DNA from 2 places in the Trichococcus flocculiformis genome. Region 1 is predicted to be linked to the other one. Evidence: predicted binding sites of a transcription regulator. Region 1 holds the regulator's gene; the other holds the start of a gene.
What was found. Region 1 encodes LexA, which represses DNA repair genes until DNA is damaged. Its sites were predicted from a motif close to CNAACANNTGTTNG; they were not measured.
Positions count from the first base shown of each region.

Region 2: the regulator LexA is predicted to act here: its motif matches at 3,849-3,862, upstream of ruvA (Holliday junction branch migration protein RuvA).

Region 1 covers NZ_OY759718.1:1,943,670-1,957,024, reverse strand. Annotated here, with positions in the region: gene ACKPCD_RS09270 (LapA family protein) at 1-219, shown strand, start outside; gene recJ (single-stranded-DNA-specific exonuclease RecJ) at 359-2,689, shown strand; gene ACKPCD_RS09260 (adenine phosphoribosyltransferase) at 2,707-3,219, shown strand; gene lexA (transcriptional repressor LexA) at 3,301-3,924, opposite strand; gene ACKPCD_RS09250 (YneF family protein) at 4,169-4,399, shown strand; gene ACKPCD_RS09245 (ABC transporter ATP-binding protein) at 4,486-6,240, shown strand; gene ACKPCD_RS09240 (ABC transporter ATP-binding protein) at 6,237-8,012, shown strand; gene ACKPCD_RS09235 (lysophospholipid acyltransferase family protein) at 8,113-8,733, opposite strand; gene ACKPCD_RS09230 (DEAD/DEAH box helicase) at 8,904-12,128, shown strand; gene rpsB (30S ribosomal protein S2) at 12,330-13,115, shown strand; gene tsf (translation elongation factor Ts) at 13,251-13,355, shown strand, end outside.
Region 2 covers NZ_OY759718.1:1,697,169-1,703,494, forward strand. Annotated here, with positions in the region: gene mutS (DNA mismatch repair protein MutS) at 1-540, shown strand, start outside; gene mutL (DNA mismatch repair endonuclease MutL) at 546-2,576, shown strand; gene ACKPCD_RS08165 (DUF937 domain-containing protein) at 2,651-3,256, shown strand; gene msrB (peptide-methionine (R)-S-oxide reductase MsrB) at 3,364-3,789, shown strand; gene ruvA (Holliday junction branch migration protein RuvA) at 3,956-4,567, shown strand; gene ruvB (Holliday junction branch migration DNA helicase RuvB) at 4,573-5,586, shown strand; gene queA (tRNA preQ1(34) S-adenosylmethionine ribosyltransferase-isomerase QueA) at 5,603-6,326, shown strand, end outside.

The DNA.
Region 1 (13,355 bases):
ACGAAGAAGAACAAAGAGTTCAAACAGATGCGTGCCGAAGTCGACGCAAAAAGCAAAGAGATCCAAACAGCCGTAGATACTGCAAAAGCCGGATACGAACAGCAACTGAGCGATCTGCGGATGCAGTTATCCCAGAAAGACAGCAAAATCAATTCGCTTGAAGAAGAGTTGATAAAAAAGCTGACTGTTGGTAACCCAGATCAACCGAGCAAAATTTGATAAAAACAGAGCTGGAGATTCATTTGATGGCTACTTCAAGTTAGAAAGAAAAGACTAGAACGGGTTTAGCTTCTAGTCTTTTTTCGGTTAAGGGGGCTGCAGTGCTTCTATATAGTTTACAAAGTAAGGAGTCGGTAAATTGTTATCGTCAAAGATGAATTGGAAAATACGCAAATCAGAAATTGATGCATCTATAAGCCTGGGAATCAGTCAGGCTACGGGCTTATCAGAAAAGTTCGTCCTACTGTGCATGCAGCGCGGACTTGAAACAAAGGAACAAATCACAGCATTCGTCGAAGGGACCCAAATGGAATTCCATGATCCATATTTGCTGCACGATATGGATAAAGCCGTCCATCGTTTGACTGAAGCTATTGAATCAGGGGAAGAAATCGTTGTTTATGGTGATTACGATGCGGATGGCATCACAAGTACTTGCATACTCGTGGAAACCATTGAAGTGTTGGGAGGCAATGTCGGTTATTATTTGCCGAATCGCTTCACGGATGGTTACGGCCCAAATGCCGCCGCATTCAAAAAACTGATCGAAAACGGGGCGCAACTGATCCTGACTTGCGATAACGGAGTTTCCGGTCACGAACCAATAGCGATGGCAAAAAAAATGGGGGTAGACGTCATTGTTTCCGATCACCATGAATTGCCGGCTGTCTTACCTGATGCATATGCTGTCATCCACCCGAAACATCCTGCCGGGTCCTATCCTTTCCCGGATCTTTCCGGAGCTGGCGTCGCCCTAAAAATCGCGGCGGCCCTTCTGGGGGAAATGCCCTTTGAATCACTTGACCTGGCTGCTATCGGCACTGTTGCGGACCTTGTTAGTTTGACAGGCGAAAATCGCTGGATCGTGAAACAAGGACTACAAGTCATGAAACAAGCGCATCGGCTCGGGTTGGCTGCATTGATGGAAGCCGCTGGAATAGATACGGCTGTTTTGGACGAAGAGAGCATCGGTTTCATCATCGGACCACGTTTGAATGCAGTCGGTCGATTGGAAGATGCGGGTCCGGGCGCTGAATTGATGCTGTCATTCGACGAAGAAAAAATTGCTGAATTGGTTGCCTATATTCAGGAAAAAAACGTCGAGAGACAAAACATAGTTCAGTCCATCCATGAAGAAGCCCGTATCCAATTGGCGAAGAATGAAAATTTGCCGGACGTTGTTGTGTTAGGCCACAAGAATTGGCATCAGGGCGTTCTCGGAATCGTGGCAAGCAAATTGGTCGAGGAATTTGGACGGCCAACCGTATTATTTAATATCGACGAAAAAACCGGTATCGCGAAAGGGTCAGCCCGCAGCACCGAGGCGTTGGACATTTATGCTGCATTGGCAGATGCAAAGGATTCGCTTACGAAGTTCGGTGGGCACAAAATGGCAGCAGGCATGAGTCTTCCTGCTGCTGATTTAGCCGCTTTCTCTGAAAAGATCAACAACTATGCTGCTCGCTATCATGATGCAATCGTGCTGGGCGAATCCATTTATATAGACGCCATCTTGCCGCTTGCTGACGTCACCTTGCCGTTTTTGAAGGAATTGGAGTTGCTGAAACCATATGGTACCGACAATCCGAAGCCGATATTCGGCTTCCAAAATGTACCTTTGACAGACATCAGACAAATCGGTGCCGACAACAAGCATCTAAAGTTCAAGCTTAAGGATAAGGAGCTCTTTCTGGATGTGATCGGCTTCAATAAGGGGAGCATCAGCAATCATTTGAATGAGGCGGATGTCGTTTCCCTAATCGGCGAGCTTTCAATTAATGTTTGGCGGGACAGCGCGAAGCCTCAACTGCAGTTGAGGGACATTAAAAATAAACATGTTCAGTTTTTTGACAAAAGGAGTTCGGTCATCCAAGAATCGGTATTGGCTGTGGAAGATGCCTTGTATCTATTTTCGACTTCCAACATCATGAAACAATTTTATGAGCGTATTCCAAGCAGTTCGAATGCGGCCTTGCTCACAGACAATACAGTGGATGCCTTGCAGGCCGTCAGCGCCAAGAATCTCGTGCTCTTCGAATGTCCTTTGAAGCTGAACCTTTTGGCGAATCTCCTGAAGAGTAATCAGTTCGAAAATGTGTATGTCGTCTCTCATGAATCGAATGGCGTATACGCAGATGGCGTTCCTCCTAAAGACCAGTTTGCAAAATTTTACCAGTATATCCGTTCGCATAAGGATATCGACGTGAGAAATCGATTAGATGCTTTGGCAGAATATTTAAAAATCAAGAAAAATCTTGCCATTTTCATGATTCAAGTGTTTTTGGAGGCGGGATTTGTTACAATAGACAATGGTTTCATCAATGAGGTCAAGAATCCCGTCAAAAGGGCTTTGGCTGATACACAAGTATACAAAGATCGCCTGCAGAAAATGGAAGCTGAAAAAATATTCATCTACAGCCCGTTTTCGCAACTGACAAAATGGTTGAATGAACAGATGATGGTTCAATAATTAGGAGGAACATAAAAATGGATTTAAAAAAATATATTGCTGACGTAAAAGATTTTCCGGAACAAGGCATCATTTTCCGCGATATTTCCCCTTTGATGGCAAATGGCGAAGCCTATCGTTATTCAATCAAGGAAATCGTGAAATATGCTCAAGACTTGAATGTTGATAAAGTAGTCGGACCTGAAGCGCGTGGCTTCATGGTCGGTTGCCCTGTGGCTGTGGAATTAGGCTGCGGATTCGCGATGGCCCGCAAAAAAGGCAAATTGCCCCGCGAAACAGTTGAAGTATCCTACGGGCTGGAATACGGGAAAGCGACATTGCAACTGCATCAAGATGCCATCTTGCCTGGCGATAAAGTGCTGGTCTGTGATGATTTGTTGGCTACTGGCGGCACTACAGCCGCGACTATAGAATTGGTTGAAAAATTAGGCGGAGAAGTTGTGGGCTTGGCGTTCTTGATCGAGTTGCTGGATTTAAAGGGCAGAGATCTGATCCAAGGGTATGACATCTTCACGCTGATGGAATACTAAGAGAAGTAATCCTAAATAAGCATAGACACGCAAAAAGGCTGCCGGTTGGCAGCCTTTTTGCGTCAGTTGGAGGACTGTTCTTTAAATGATGTGGTTCCGGTACAGGCCGACTACTTTACCCAGGATGAGGACAGAATCCAGGATGATCGGATCCATGCTCGAATTTTCAGGTTGCAGACGATAGTAGTTATTTTCTTTGTAGAAACGTTTGCAGGTCGCTTCATCATCGTCCGTCATGGCTATGACGATATCTCCGTTTTCAGCCGTGTTCTGTTTTCTGACAATGACGGAGTCGCCATCGAAGATGCCGGCATCGATCATGCTTTCTCCGCGGATTTTCAACATGAATAAAGATCCCGCATTGGATTGCAGATCCGGGGGAACCGGGAAATAGTCGGTTGCTTCTTCTACGGCAAGTATGGGCGCTCCGGCTGTGACAGTACCCAACAACGGCATTTTATCTGATAGGATCCCCAATTTGTCCAGACCTGCTTGGGTCAATTCTATCGCACGGGGTTTTGTAGGATCCCGCTGGATAAAACCATTTTTTTCAAGACGCGACAGATGGCCATGAACCGTAGATGTAGATGACAGTTTTACCGCATTTCCGATTTCCCTTACGGTCGGCGGGTAGCCCTTTTCCTGGACTTCTTCATAAATGTATTGAAGCACTTCAATTTGGCGTGAATCTTTATTTTTAACCATGAGATCATCATCTCCGTAATCCTATATTTATATCGTTTAGGATACCATTAATCCCTCAAAAAATCAAACAGATGTTCGCATGTTCTTTGAAAATTATGTTAGAATATGCCTAGTATTGCCACAAATACAGCAAATGTTGAAGCGTTTTCCAAAAATCGCTAAATTTATCCGTGATTGCTATTTCTTTTTCTCATAATCTTTAGTACAATTAATGAATGAATGCTTTGGAAAGGGGGATGAATACGTGTCAACAACAGCATGGGTAATGATGGTTATTTTAGGAATAGTAATAGGAGCGGTTGGCGGATTTTTCCTTGCAAGACGTTATATGGTAAAATATTTTGAAGAAAATCCACCGATCAATGAAGAAATGTTGCGTTCTATGATGATGCAGATGGGTCAAAAACCATCCGAAAGAAAAGTTAAACAAATTATGGCTTCGATGAAAGCACAATCAACAAAGAAAAAGAAATAGACTAATGAAATAATATACAAAATGTGGATCTTTACGGTTCCACATTTTTATTTTGTCTGAATAAACGCAAGAAAGGGGAAATATCCGTGAGTATTTTCAAAAAATTGAGTTGGTTTTTTCGTCAGGAATGGAAAGCCTATTTTGTGGGCGTCTTTTTCCTGATCATTGTGGCGATACTTCAGGTTGTATCGCCGCGCATCGTCGGAATCATTATCGATGAAATTGCACTTGGCACGTTAACGATGGCTTCTTTGTGGAAGTGGACAGTGATCATATTGATAGCGGGCGTGCTGCAGTACCTCTTCCGTTATATTTGGAGGATGAAGATTTGGGGAACTTCAGCAGAACTGGAAAAGATACTTCGGTCAAGATTGTTCAAGCATTTCACCGAAATGGATGCTGTCTTCTTCCAAAAGTACAGGACAGGCGATCTGATGGCGCATGCGACGAATGATTTGAATGCCATCCGCATGGTCGCCGGCGCAGGTATCCTGACATTGGCAGATTCAATTTCTTCAGGCGGGATCACGCTCTTTACGATGTTCTTCTTGATCGATTGGCGTTTGACGCTCATTGCTATGATCCCATTGCCGGCTTTGACGTTGGTGTCACGAATCCTCGGACAAAAGATGCATAAACGATTCCGCAAAGCACAGGCCGCTTTCTCGAGTTTGAATGACAAAACGCAAGAGAGCGTATCCGGCGTCAAAGTCATCAAAACTTTTGGTGAAGAAGAAGAGGATATTCGTGATTTCGAAGCAATGACAAAAGATGTCGTTGCAAAAAATAAATCTGTCTATCTGGTTGATGCCTTATTTGATCCAGCTATCCAACTTATTTTAGGACTTTCATTTGCGCTGACAATCATATTCGGAGGTCGCTTTGTCGTGGAAGGCAGCATCAGTATCGGTCAGTTGGTTTCGTTCATCAGTTACATCGGAATGATGGCGTGGCCAATGTTGGCAGTGGGTAGGCTTTTCAATGTACTTGAGCGAGGCAGTGCCAGTTATAGCAGGATTGATGAGCTTCTGAAGGAAAAATCAACGATCCAGGAGCAGAAAAATGCCATCCGGACTGTGGTTTCAGGCGATTTGGATTTTCAGGTATCCTCATTCAACTATCCAAACAGCAAAGAAATTAGCCTCCATGATGTCACCTTCCATTTAAAGCGGGGGCAAACGTTAGGGATTGTCGGCAGAACTGGATCGGGCAAAAGTACGATTTTCCGTCTGCTGTTGCGTGAGTATGACCAATATACAGGCAGCATCAACTACAATGGGATCGATATTCGCGATTATTCATTGGATGCATTGCTGAGCGGAATCGGTTACGTTCCCCAAGACAACTTTCTGTTTTCTTCTGACGTCAGGGAAAATATCCGTTTCGCTGATCCATCCATCAGCCAGCAAAAGGTGGAGGAGGCAGCGCGCTTGACGGCCATTCATCATGATATCCTTGGCTTCCCCGCTGGATACGATACGATGGTCGGCGAGAGAGGTGTTTCTCTGTCAGGTGGGCAAAAACAACGGATAGCGATTGCGCGAGCCTTAGTCACCGAACCAGAACTGCTTATTTTGGATGATTCTTTATCTGCTGTGGACGCGAAAACCGAAGAAGCAATCTTGACGGGACTCAAGCAACAACGAGTCGATCAGACAACAATCATCGCAGCCCATCGGATCAGCAGTGTGATGCATGCGAATGAAATCATCGTTCTTGATGAAGGACGCATCGTCGAACGCGGGACTCATCATGAGTTAATGGAATTGAACGGGTGGTACCGAAGAATGTATGAGAAACAACAACTCGAAACAAAATTGGAAGGGAAGGATGAAGCATGAGTGGATCAGCATGGTCTAAGACAATCCCATTGAAGGAACAGCTACGGGTAATCAAAAGAATTTTCCGATTTGCCCATCCTTTTCGTTATCAATTTTTCATCGCCTTGCTTTTCAGTATCGCGTTATCGTTGGTGAATGTTGTGGCCCCGCGAATCATCCAAATTTATATGGATGATTATCTGGCTGTGGGCGATGTCACGACCAATATCAGTCTGTTTTTTGCGATGGCCTATCTGGGATCCATACTGCTGAAGATGTTAGTCACTTATCTGCAGCGTTATATATTCAGCATGGCATCCGAACAAACTGTCGAGAATATCCGAAATGCTGTTTTCCGTAAAATCAATCAATTGGGGATGCGTTATTATGATACAACTCCAGCTGGTTCGATTGTGTCTCGCGTCACCAATGACACAGAAACCATCAAAGAATTCTGGAATGTGTTTTTGGCTTTGGCAGAAGGGATTTTCAGCATCATTACCGTGTTCATCGCCATGTGGACATTGGACAAGCAGATTTCCTTGCTCTTCATCGTTTTTGTCCCGATAATGGCAGGTCTGATTTGGTATTATCAAAAATACAGCACACGTGTTTACCGGACGATGCGTGAAAGACTGAGCCAGCTGAATACGAAATTAAATGAATCCATTTCCGGTATGGCAATCATTCAGCAGTTCCGCCAAGAAAAACGTCTGCGCGCAGAATTTGATGCAATCAATGATGATTACAGTAAAGGTCGCGTAGCGATGGTCCAGATGAATGCTTTGATGTTGATGCCGGTCGTCAACCTATTGCAGGCAATTGCTTTGGCGATTGTCCTTTGGTTATTTGGCTACCAGACTTTGAACGGCGTTGTGGAGTTGGGGGTCATCTATGCATTCACTACCTATATCCAAAATTTCTTCCGTCCTATGGGAATGATGATGGACAACCTCAGCGCCCTTCAGGACGGTATCGTCTCCAGTTCCAGGGTCCTGAGTGTATTGGATAACGCCGAATTGGCGCCAAATCAACCCGCAGATTCGGAATTGGAGATCAGTCAGGGCAGAATCGAATTTAAAGATGTATCTTTCTCTTATGACGGGAAACAGGATGTGCTGAAAGGCATCAGCTTTACAGCCAATCCGGGTGAAACGGTAGCGTTGGTCGGGCATACCGGCAGCGGTAAAAGCTCGATCATCAATGTGTTGCTGCGTTTTTACGAATTCGAGAAGGGCGATATTTTGATTGATGGGAAATCGATAAAGGCATATCCAATCGAGGAAATTCGTTCGAAAATAGGTTTGGTCCTTCAAGATTCTTTCCTTTTTTACGGGGATATCTCGCATAATATCCGATTGATGAATAAGGACTACACCGATCGGGATATAGAGGCTGCGGCTGCGTTTGTGCATGCCGATTCATTCATAGAGTCGCTTCCCGGAGGTTACCACGCAAAAGTGATTGAACGAGGAGCCAGCTATTCAAGCGGCGAGCGGCAATTGATTTCGTTTGCCCGTACGATTTTACGGGATCCAAAAGTGCTCATCCTCGATGAGGCAACAGCCAATATCGACACCGAAACGGAGCTGTTGATCCAAGAAAGCATGCGCAAGATGCGTGAAGGCCGAACAACGATTGCGATCGCACATCGTTTGTCGACCATCAGGGATGCTCACCTGATCCTAGTGCTGGACAAAGGGCGCGTCATCGAAAGAGGCACACATGAAGAACTGATCGCCAAGCGGGGAACCTATTATGACATGTACATGCTCCAGTCAATGAACGATTGACCAAACGAATCGGCAGCAATGCCAAAAAACAGCACCGGAAATTTTCCGGTGCTGTTTTTTTTGATAGCTGCTGCATACTTGACATCAAACATCAGCTGATTTATTTCGCTACATACACAAAGTTCGGATCGATTTCCTGATCCAACTGACGGAAAGTACTCCCGAGCAATTCGTCGTAGGCCGCCAATTCTTCTCTGGAGATCCGCTTTTCCTTCGGCAGGTAAATGGGCTTGCCGAAGCGGACTGTCGCTTTTTTGCGTTTCAAAATAAGTTCTTTGAATGTGAGCGGGCCTTGATAGACAACTGGGAGGATCGGTACATTGGCCAATTTGGCTATGGATGAAGTCCCACCTTTGATTTCGGTGGAATGTCTCGATCCGGTCGGAAAAATCAGCAGATTGGTTTTTCCTTCTTTCAGGATGGAAACAGGCTGTTTCAGTGCACTCGGACCCGGGTTTTCACGATTGACAGGGAACGCGTTCATATGAGTGAGTACCCAGGTGATAAATTTCCCCTTGAAAAGCTCTTGCTTCGCCATTGAGGAAAAGATATGCGGGTAAACACCAAAAGAAATAAAAACTGGATCCAGCAGACTTCTGTGGGGTGCTGCAAGGATGAAGACTGTATCCTTTGGAATGTACTCTTTGTTTTGGATTTCGGTCTTGCCGTTCACTATCCAGACCAGAAATCTCACAATGTTAACAATTGCTTTAAAAAACATGACAGGTCTCCTTTTGCTTTAGCATTATGCTAATTAGTATGTGATAGTTTGTGTAATATTTCAAGCTAAATATTCATCTCCGGCAAGCGTCAATGGGGAGGAAGGTATATTTTTCGACGGAATTGCAGTACAATAAAGAGTGGACAGCAAGAAGCAGAGGAAGTGATAGCGTGAAATGGAGTATGCCGGACAAGTTGATACAAGAGGGACGCGAATATGTGAATGAGGACCGTGTGCTATCCGTGCAACCGGATTTCCACACTCAGGTTTGGCATTGTGAAGTGCTCGGCAGTAAAATGTATCATGTCACCTTAGATGGTACAGCCAGAGAACAGGATCTATGCCAGTGTAAATACTGGAAAAACCATCAGTATTGCAAGCATACGATCGCTGTTGAATTATATCTGAAGGAGAAATGCGGCACCCGAATTTTGACGGAAAGCAGTGCAGAGCAGTTTCAGGTAGATGCAGAAACGGCCGGTCAGGAATTTGTGAATGACTTGACGCAGATTTTCTTCCAAGAAAATAAAGGTGCCCAGAGCCTGACGACCCGAGCTGATTTTTTAGTGCAGTATACGCTGCAGATTCTCCGCATGAAACCAAATAATCTGATGCAAAACACAGGTGAACATGTATTAGCTCTTTCCTTGCGTGCAGGGATTGATAAATCGTATATGGTTACAAATATAGAACAATTTACGGAACAATTCACCAAACAAGAAAAATGGGATTACCGTCTTGGAGATGCGATCGACTTTCGGTCTGTGAAGATACAAGAATCGGACCAAGCCATCATCCATCGACTGCATAAATTGTTGGAAGAGCAACCCGCGGCGTTGAACAAGCAATTGTTGAATGTCACGGCCAGAAAATTAGATTCCTATCTGATTATTCCGCCGAGTTCAGCGCACTCCCTTTTGGAAGATTTAATCCAAACCGGCAGGGTGGAATGGATTGACGGTGATGATACATATCCGGATGTACAGATCAGTCCCGAAAAACCGGGTTATCAATTCCTGTTGGGAAAAAAAGGCAGAGGAATAGAGCTTCGCATCCAGCGCGACAACATTACTCATCTATTGGAGTACGACTGGTTAATCGAAGCCAACAAAATCCATCCGCTCAGTGCGCAACAGCATAAACTGTTAGGATACCTCTCATTTTTTGAGAAACGTTTTGAGGACTCAGATGTGATCGGAGTCGAAGAGTCCGATGTATCGGATTTGCTGACCTACGTTATCCCGTTGTTGAAACAGATAGGAACAGTGCACTTCAGCGATGAACTGGAACGTAACATCATTGATGAACCATTGACTGTCTCAATCCATTTCCGCGGCCCGGCAAAAAGGATAAAAGGGGAAATTTTATTCAAATACGGAGAAACAGTCTTCAATCAAAACCACGCCGCCAAAACGGCTTCCCAATTCTTGATCAGAGACACAATAGCGGAAGAGAGAATCCTGCAGGTGTTGGAAGCTTTGGAATTCAACATCATCGAGAACCAAATATCTTTCCTGGCTGCAAAAGATATCGACCTATTCAGCTTTCTTTACAGAAAAGTACCAACATTGCGCCGCTATGCTGAAGTGGAATTAAGTCCGGATCTGCAGAACCTGGTAGTCGAGGACACAGTCGTGTCAACTTCAGTCCAACGCAGAACAAGGGATTCTTTTTTGGATATTCGTTTTGATGTTGACGGAATTTCGGATAATGAAATAGACAAATTACTGAACAGTTTAAAAAAAAATGACGCCTATTACAAGACGGAGGACGGGCGAATGTTGTCTTTGGAGACGGAAACAATGAGGGAGATGAATCGCTTCCTTTCGTTGATCAAAGATGAGTCACAAGTTCGTGAGGGGACTCTGTCCATGCCGATGATAAAAAGCCTGACGCTTGAAAAAGAAATCAATGACTTGAACCCTGAGGTAGGCAGTCAAGCTTTCCTTAATGAACTTTATCATTTCATCAAGCACCCGGATGAGTTTCCCGCTGAACTGCCGAAATCGTTGCAAGCGGATTTGCGTCCCTATCAAGCGACCGGCTTCAAATGGCTAAAGTTCCTTGCCAACTATGGTTTGGGTGGTATTTTGGCTGATGAAATGGGACTCGGTAAGACGCTACAGCTGATCACCTTCTTGCTCAGTGAAGTAGAAGAAGGCAAAAACGAAAATAAACCTGCTCTCGTGATCGCTCCGGCTTCGCTGATATACAACTGGAAGTACGAATTCCAGAAATTCGCACCTTTGCTTCAGATCAGCGTCATCAGCGGCGTGAAAAAGGAACGGGAAGAGCAATTGTCCCAACTGCCGGAGAGCGGTATCGCAATCACATCTTATCAAAGTTTCCGTCAGGACATCGAATCTTATCAAAAGTGTGATTTCTATGCGATGATTCTGGATGAATCCCAGTACGTCAATAACTATAACACCAAGACGTTCCGTGCCATTGCGAAAATGAACGCCCGAGTCAACATAGCATTGAGCGGTACGCCGATCGAGAACAGCGTAACGGAGTTTTGGGCGATATTCCAATTGATCCTGCCTGGGTTATTTCCAAAATTGCAGGAATTCAAAAAAATGCCACTCGAAGATATTTCGAAAACAGCCAAACCCTTTATGTTGCGGCGGTTGAAGGCGGATGTGTTGGGCGACCTGCCGGAGAAATCGGAAGCGGACATATACAGCAGTCTAAACCGTGAACAGAAAGTCATGTATTTGGCTTATCTGCAGCAACTGCAGGAAAAGGTATCTGATTATGACAGTGAGGATTTCCAACGGAACCGGATGGAAATCTTGGCCGGGTTGACTCGTTTGCGTCAAATTTGCTGTGATCCCCGTTTGGTGGATCCGGTTTATGAGGGAGGATCCGGAAAATTGGAGCAACTGGTCGAAATATTGAGGAATGCTCAAGAAAACAACCAGCATGTTTTGGTTTTTTCACAGTTCACTTCCATGCTCAAGTTGATTGAAGCGGAATTGGCCAAGGAAAACTTAAGTCATCTGTACCTCAGCGGAAAAACCCCACCTGCAGAAAGAATTACGCTCGTAAATCAGTTCAACGAAGGCAATACGGACGTCTTTTTGATTTCACTGAAGGCGGGCGGCACCGGGCTGAACCTGACTGGCGCTGACACTGTCATCCTTTTCGATCTGTGGTGGAACCCGGCAGTCGAAGAGCAAGCCGCAGGCAGAGCGCATCGCATCGGACAAAAGAAAAACGTGCAAGTGTATCGTTTCATTGCAGAGGGAACCATCGAAGAGAAAATCAATCAACTCCAGCAAGATAAAAAAATGCTCTTTGATCAGTTGGTCGTATCGGAAGGGGAAGAAGCGCTCAACAGACAACGGTTGACGAATGATGATATCAAGCAGATTCTGGGGATACAATCCTGATATATCCTATAAAAAAGTTTCTGTTATTCATTTTCAGAAAAAAGGCTTGCTTCTTTCAGCGTAATTCGATATAATTATCAACGGTGCAAAACCACATTTCACACCTTGATCGATACGGCGGACGTTGCTTATCGTAAGATGAGTTTCTGCTGTAGAAGAAATCGGGGGAGGAAAATAAAAACAAACTTGGAGGAAATAAACATGGCAGTAATTTCAATGAAACAATTATTGGAAGCAGGCGTACACTTCGGTCACCAGACTCGTCGTTGGAACCCAAAAATGAAGAGATACATCTTTACAGAGAGAAACGGTATCTACATCATCGACTTGCAAAAAACCGTAAAATTAGTAGACGAAGCATACAAATATATGCTTAATGTTGCTGAAGAAGGCGGCGTAGCTTTATTCGTAGGGACTAAAAAACAAGCGCAAGATTCAATTAAAGACGAAGCTATCCGTTCAGGTCAGTTCTTCGTAAATCACCGTTGGTTAGGTGGTACTTTGACTAACTGGGATACTATCCAAAAACGTATCAAACGTTTGAAATCAATCGAAGCAATGTCTGAAGACGGCACTTTCGAACTACTTCCTAAAAAAGAAGTTTCAATCTTGAAAAAAGAACAAGAACGTTTGGAAAAATTCTTGGGCGGTATCAAAGATATGCCTAGAATCCCGGATGTAATGTTCATCGTTGACCCAAGAAAAGAAAGAATCGCTGTTCAAGAAGCGCACAAATTGAACATTCCTATCGTCGCTATGGTTGACACTAACTGTGATCCAGATGAAATCGACGTAGTAATCCCTTCAAATGATGATGCTATCCGTGCAGTTAAATTGATCACTGCTAAAATGGCTGATGCTTTCATCGAAGGCAACCAAGGAAATGATCAAGCTGAAATTTCTGTTGAAGAAACTTTTGCGGCTGAAGCTGACGAAGCAACTTCATTAGAAGAAATCGTTGAAGTCGTTGAAGGCGACAACGAATAATATTTCCTATTTAGTTTGAAGCAATGAGCTGTCTCAGAAAAGAAGAAAGATATAGCCAATTAGGTAGCCGACATCTTTTCTATCTCTTTGGGGCAGCTTTTTTTATGAAAAAGAATATTCAGGAGGAATCATAAAATGGCACAAGTAACAGCAAAAATGGTTAAAGAATTACGCGACATGACAGGCGTAGGCATGATGGATGCTAAAAGAGCTCTAGTAGAAGTCGATGGCGACATGGAC
Region 2 (6,326 bases), 250 kb from region 1:
TTGATCTTGTTCGACGAAATCGGCAGAGGAACGGCAACGTACGACGGCATGGCATTGGCGGAAGCGATCCTGCGTTACATCAATCGCACCATCAAAGGAAAAACGCTGTTTTCGACGCATTACCATGAATTGACCCAACTCGAAGACGATTTGGCGGGGACAAAGAATGTTCATGTCGGGGCAATCGAAAAAGACGGAGAATTGGTGTTCCTGCATAAACTGATGCAGGGTCCTGCAGACAAAAGTTATGGCCTACATGTAGCCAAGCTAGCCGGAATGCCGCATGAATTGATTGCCGAGGCGCAGGTCATCCTCGACTCATTGAATGAACAGCATGTGCTGCATTCAGGTTCGGACTTGTCTGTTCCGGATGATACAATTGAGCAATTGGCGTTGTTTCAGGAGAGCGCGATGCATCCGAACGAGAAGCACGTTCTCGATGAATTGTCGGACTTGGCGCTGGAGGATTGCACACCGATGCAAGCTATGCTGATGCTGGACAGTTGGAAAAAGTTGCTGAAATCGCAAAAAAGTAGGTGAGTAAGATGGCCAAAATCAGGGAGCTTTCCCAAATATTGACGAACCAAATCGCTGCCGGTGAAGTGATCGAACGGCCGGCATCGGTCGTTAAGGAATTGGTTGAGAACGCAATCGATGCCAACAGTACCCAGATCGATGTTTTCATCGAAGAAGCTGGATTAAAGAAGGTGCAGGTCACCGACAACGGCGATGGCATCGCGGCGGATGAGGTGAAACTTGCCTTTACGCGGCACGCGACCAGCAAAATCTATACGCAGGATGATCTTTTCCGCATCCACTCGCTGGGGTTTCGGGGTGAGGCTTTGCCCAGTATCGCTTCCGTCGCCAAAGTTTCGATCGAAACGGCTGTCGCTGATCAGAGCGGCACCTACTTGTCGATAAAAGGCGGCGTCATCGAGGAAGAAAGGCCGAACAAATCCCGTAAAGGGACGACGATCATCGTCGAAGATCTTTTCTACAACACGCCGGCCCGTTTGAAATACATCCGTTCCCTCCAGACTGAATTGTCGAACATCACCGACATCATGAACCGGATCGCCTTGAGTCATCCGGAGATTGCCTTCCGTTTGCATCATGAAGGCAACCAACTTCTGCACACGGCTGGCAACGGCGATCTGCGCCAGACTATCGCGGGCGTTTACGGGACACTGACCGCCAAGAAGATGAAACTGATCGAGAACGAAAATTTGGACTTCAAAGTGAAGGGCTACATCAGTTTGCCCGACACGACGCGGGCAAGCCGCAACTACATCACCTTGATACTGAACGGGCGTTTCATAAAAAATTACGCCTTGAATAAAGCGATCATCGATGGCTATGGATCCAAGCTGATGGTCGGCAGGTATCCGCTCGCTGTCATTGTGATGGATGCGGATTCCTTGTTGTTGGATGTGAATGTCCATCCTTCGAAAAAAGAAATCAGGATCAGCAAAGAAAAAGAACTCGGAGAATTGATCCAGAGCGCGGTCGCTGCTGTTTTGCGGACCGAAGAACGCATTCCGAGCGGCATCGAAAATCTGAAGTTCAAACGCCCGAGTTCAGCTGAACCGGTCCGGACCGAGCAATTGAGCGTCTCTTTCCGGTCATTCGATCAAGAGGTCGTGCAAGAAACGGAAACGAAGCTGCCGGCGATAAGCGAAAATGAGGATTTCCGGTCTTTGGAGACAGCATGGGACAACGGGCCGGTTCATAATGGAAATTCGCAACGTGAACAAGCTTTTATGGGTTCTGAAGTAGTCGCGCCTTCGGAGGGCCTGCCGCCTACAAGTGAAGAACAAGAAGTTTACGCTGTTCCGTTCACTGATCAACCAACGCAGGACCACGATGAACCGAATGCTCCACATGTATCTATCCATCCAAAAAATCCGGTTGCCCATGAAGAACCGATCATGAAAACCGTTCAGAAAGTCGAAGCGGAGGCAGAGAAGGGACCGGCGGGCAAGCGTCCGTTCCCGGATTTGCACTTTTTCGGCCAGATGCACGGTACTTACCTGTTCGCGCAGAATGAAAACGGCCTCTACATCATCGACCAGCATGCTGCCCAGGAGCGAATCAAATATGAATATTATCGTGAGGAAATCGGCAAGGTTTCCACCGATCTCCAAGGGTTGCTGATCCCGATCATCCTGGATTATCCCGCCAATGAATTCCAGTTGATCCAGGAAAATCGGGAAGAGCTGCAAGCGATGGGCTTGTTCCTCGAACCGTTCGGCCAGAACAGTTTCATCGTTGAAAAACATCCTGCCTGGTTCACACCTGGTGAGGAGGAAGACATTCTGAAGGAACTGGTGGAGATGTTTTTGGCTGAAGGTGATATCTCCATCAAAAAGCTTCGGGAAGCCACTGCCATCATGATGAGTTGCAAGCGCTCGATCAAGGCGAATCATTTCCTAAGCGACAAAGAAGCACGCCAACTATTGATAGATCTTGCCGAAACGGACAATCCTTACAATTGCCCGCACGGTAGACCTGTGTTGATTCAATTCTCCAACCAGGATATGGAGAAAATGTTCAAACGGATCCAAGACCCGCACTGAAAGCGTATCATTTCTTATTTCTGCTTAATTATTGTAAAATCAGGATAGTTAAATAACAGATAGGAGTGGAAAAAATGGTGCAAATCAATGACATTTCCGAAATGATGGGCGAACTGAACAAAGAAAGTTCGATCCAAGCCTTGGGCAGCAAAACGGGCGTTGATGCAAGTATTTTGCCGAAATTGGCTGTTGTTGCAATTCCTTTGATCCTTCGGGCATTAAGCAAAAACGCAGAGTCAAAAGCAGGGAAAGATTCCTTATCAGATGCATTGGAAAAACATAAAGGGCAGACCAAAGACGTATCCTCGATTGAAGATGTGTTCAAGAAGGTCGATACAGATGATGGCGATAAAATATTGGATCATGCCTTCGGGGACAAAGATAAAGTCGTGGATCAGATCGCTGCCCAAACAGGCATCAGCAAATCTGAGGTTGCCAAGGTCTTGGCTTCCATGGCGCCAATGATTCTGGGCATGTTGGCTGACAAAAAGGATGCCGATGGATTGGATGCCGATGGTGTGGCCAAACAGACCGACATTTTCTCCAAACAAGCTGAAGAAACAGCCACAAGCAATTTCGACATTACCGATCTCTTTCCTAAGCAGTCCGGAACGACAACTCCTTCGGCTACGGGCGGATTGGGTGGTATTTTGGGAAGCATTTTGGGGAACCTGTTCTGATCAAAGACTAAATAAACAGATAAAAAGCAGAACAAGACTTTTTTGTTCTGCTTTTTTGCATTTTTTGATATACTGGAGCAATGAAAAGAAAGGGGTCTGATACTAAGATGGACAACAAAGAGGAACTATTGAAGCGCTTGACGCCTTTACAATATGAAGTGACACAGAACGAAGCTACGGAAAGACCTTTTTCCGGCGAGTACGATGATTTTTATGAAAAGGGCATCTATGTGGATGTCGTGAGCGGAGAACCATTGTTCAGTTCTGCAGACAAATATGATGCAGGCTGCGGCTGGCCTTCTTTTGCAAAACCGATTTCCACTCTGAAGGAGCTGGAAGACCGTAAGTTGATGCGCAAACGCACGGAAGTCCGCAGTTCTCAAGCCGACTCACATCTGGGGCATGTTTTTGAGGACGGTCCTGCGGAGTTGGGCGGCTTGCGCTACTGCATCAATTCGGCAGCCATGCGCTTCGTCCCTTACGATCAATTGGATGCGGAAGGCTACTCTGAATACAAACAATTATTCGAATAGTCAGCAAAGATAAGTCCCATGGCTACCGGTCCTGGGACTTTTTGTTGCTTCATGCAGACCAAACGATTGTTCCCACATAAATGGCTGATCGGTTGTCATTTCCGTTCGGTTTTATGTTATGATAGGACCGAATGAAAATCAGGAAATGAAGAGTAGGAGTCAGATGATGTACGAATACATAAAAGGTAAATTAGTCTTTGTGGGACCGCTCTATGTGGTTCTGGAGAATGGTGGCATAGGCTACCAATTGCAGGTTGCGAATCCTTTCCGGTTCTCCGGAAGTTTGAACCAGGATGTGACATTTTACATCTATCAGGCAGTCCGCGAGGATGCAATCACCCTGTTCGGTTTCAAGGACTACACGGAAAAACAGTTGTACTTGAAATTGATCAGCGTCTCTGGGATCGGACCGAAGAGTGGCTTATCGATATTGGCGAGCGATGATCACTTAGGCCTGATCCAAGCGATTGAAACGGATAATGTGGGGTATTTGGTGAAATTTCCTGGTGTAGGCAAAAAAACGGCTGCGCAGATCATCTTGGACTTGAAAGGCAAACTCGGGGAATTGCTGCCGGATACCTATTGGCTGGAAGAGCATCCCGTCCATGAAACCACTCGCGGACAGTCTGCTGTCTTGACGGAAGCCTTGGAAGCATTGACCGGTTTGGGCTATTCGGATCGAGAAGTGAAGAAAATACTGCCGCTATTGGAAAAGGAAAACTATTCCAACACAGAAGAAGTGCTTCGTGCGGCCTTCAAGCTACTTTTAAAAGGGTGATATAGATGACAGCTGAAAACAGAATCGTTTCCGGAAATACGGAAGATCTAACAGAAGATTTGATTGAAAAAACATTACGGCCGCAAATGATGGCGCACTATATCGGCCAAGACAAAGTGAAGAATGAACTGAAAGTTTATATTCAAGCCGCAAAAGCGCGCAGTGAAGCCTTGGATCACGTGCTATTGTACGGGCCGCCCGGATTGGGAAAAACGACATTGGCGATGGTCATTGCCAATGAATTGGATGTCCGGATCCACAGCACGAGCGGACCCGCAATCGAGCGGCCAGGCGATCTGATGGTATTGCTCAATGAACTGGAAGCGGGGGATGTCCTCTTCATCGATGAGATCCATCGCTTGCCGCGGATCGTTGAAGAAGTGCTCTACTCTGCCATGGAGGATTATTATGTGGATATCATCATCGGGCAAGGGCCTACAGCCCACCCAGTCCACTTTACCTTGCCGCCGTTCACACTGGTCGGTGCCACGACAAAAGCCGGCAGTCTGTCGGCTCCCCTGCGCGACCGGTTCGGCATCGTTTCGCGGATGGAATATTACAGCCATGAAGATCTCCAGCAGATTGTCCATCGCTCGTCGGATGTTTTGTCCACGAAAATCGATGAGTCAGGCGCTGTCGAAATCGCTTTGAGATCCAGAGGCACCCCGCGTGTTGCCAACCGGCTGCTCCGGCGTGTGCGCGATTTCGCCCAAGTTTATCGCGATGGACTGATCACGAAGGAAATTGCTGATAAGGCCTTAACCATTTTAAGCGTGGACAATAAAGGGCTTGATGACTTGGACAGGCAAATATTGACGACGATGATCCGTTTCTACAATGGTGGCCCCGTTGGTCTTTCGACGATAGCAGCCAACATTGGTGAAGAAATGGAAACGATAGAGGACATGTACGAACCCTATCTGCTCCAATTGGGTTTCCTGCAGCGCACCCCGCGCGGCAGGGTAGCGACTCCGATGGCATACGACCATTTGGGGATATCGTATGATACAGAAAAATAAGTGAGGTATTTTATCAATGAGGACAAGTGATTTTGATTTTTATTTGCCGGAAGAGCTGATTGCGCAGACACCACTGCTGGATCGGTCATCATCCCGGCTTCTTTCCCTGGACTCCAAGACTGGAGCAATCACGGACAAACATTTCACCGACATGGTGGCGGAACTACAAGAAGGCGATGCGCTGGTGTTGAACAATACACGGGTGCTTCCGGCGCGACTGCATGGCGTCAAACCGGATACGGGCGGGCATATCGAAGTTCTGCTTTTGAACAATATCCAAGGAGACGAGTGGGAAACGCTCGTCAAACCAGGGAAGCGGGTCAAAGTCGGTACAGTCATCTCTTTCGGGGATGGACGCTTGACGGCCGAGGTAACGCAATCGTTGGAACACGGCGGACGCATCTTGAATTTCAAATATGATGGCGTATTTTTGGAGATTTTGGAATCGCTGGGCGAAATGCCGCTGCCGCCATATATAAAGGAAACATTGGACGACCAGGAACGCTATCAGACCGTTTACGCTAAAGAAGTCGGGTCAGCGGCTGCTCCGACAGCCGGACTTCATTTCACGGCTGATTTGCTAGAGGAAGTGGCCAATAAAGGTGTCAAGATTGTCTATCTGACGTTGCATGTGGGTTTGGGGACTTTCCGTCCGGTATCGGTCGATGATATTGCAAGCCATGAAATGCATTCGGAATTCTACCAGCTGACGGACGAGGCAGCGCAAGCGCTGAATCAGG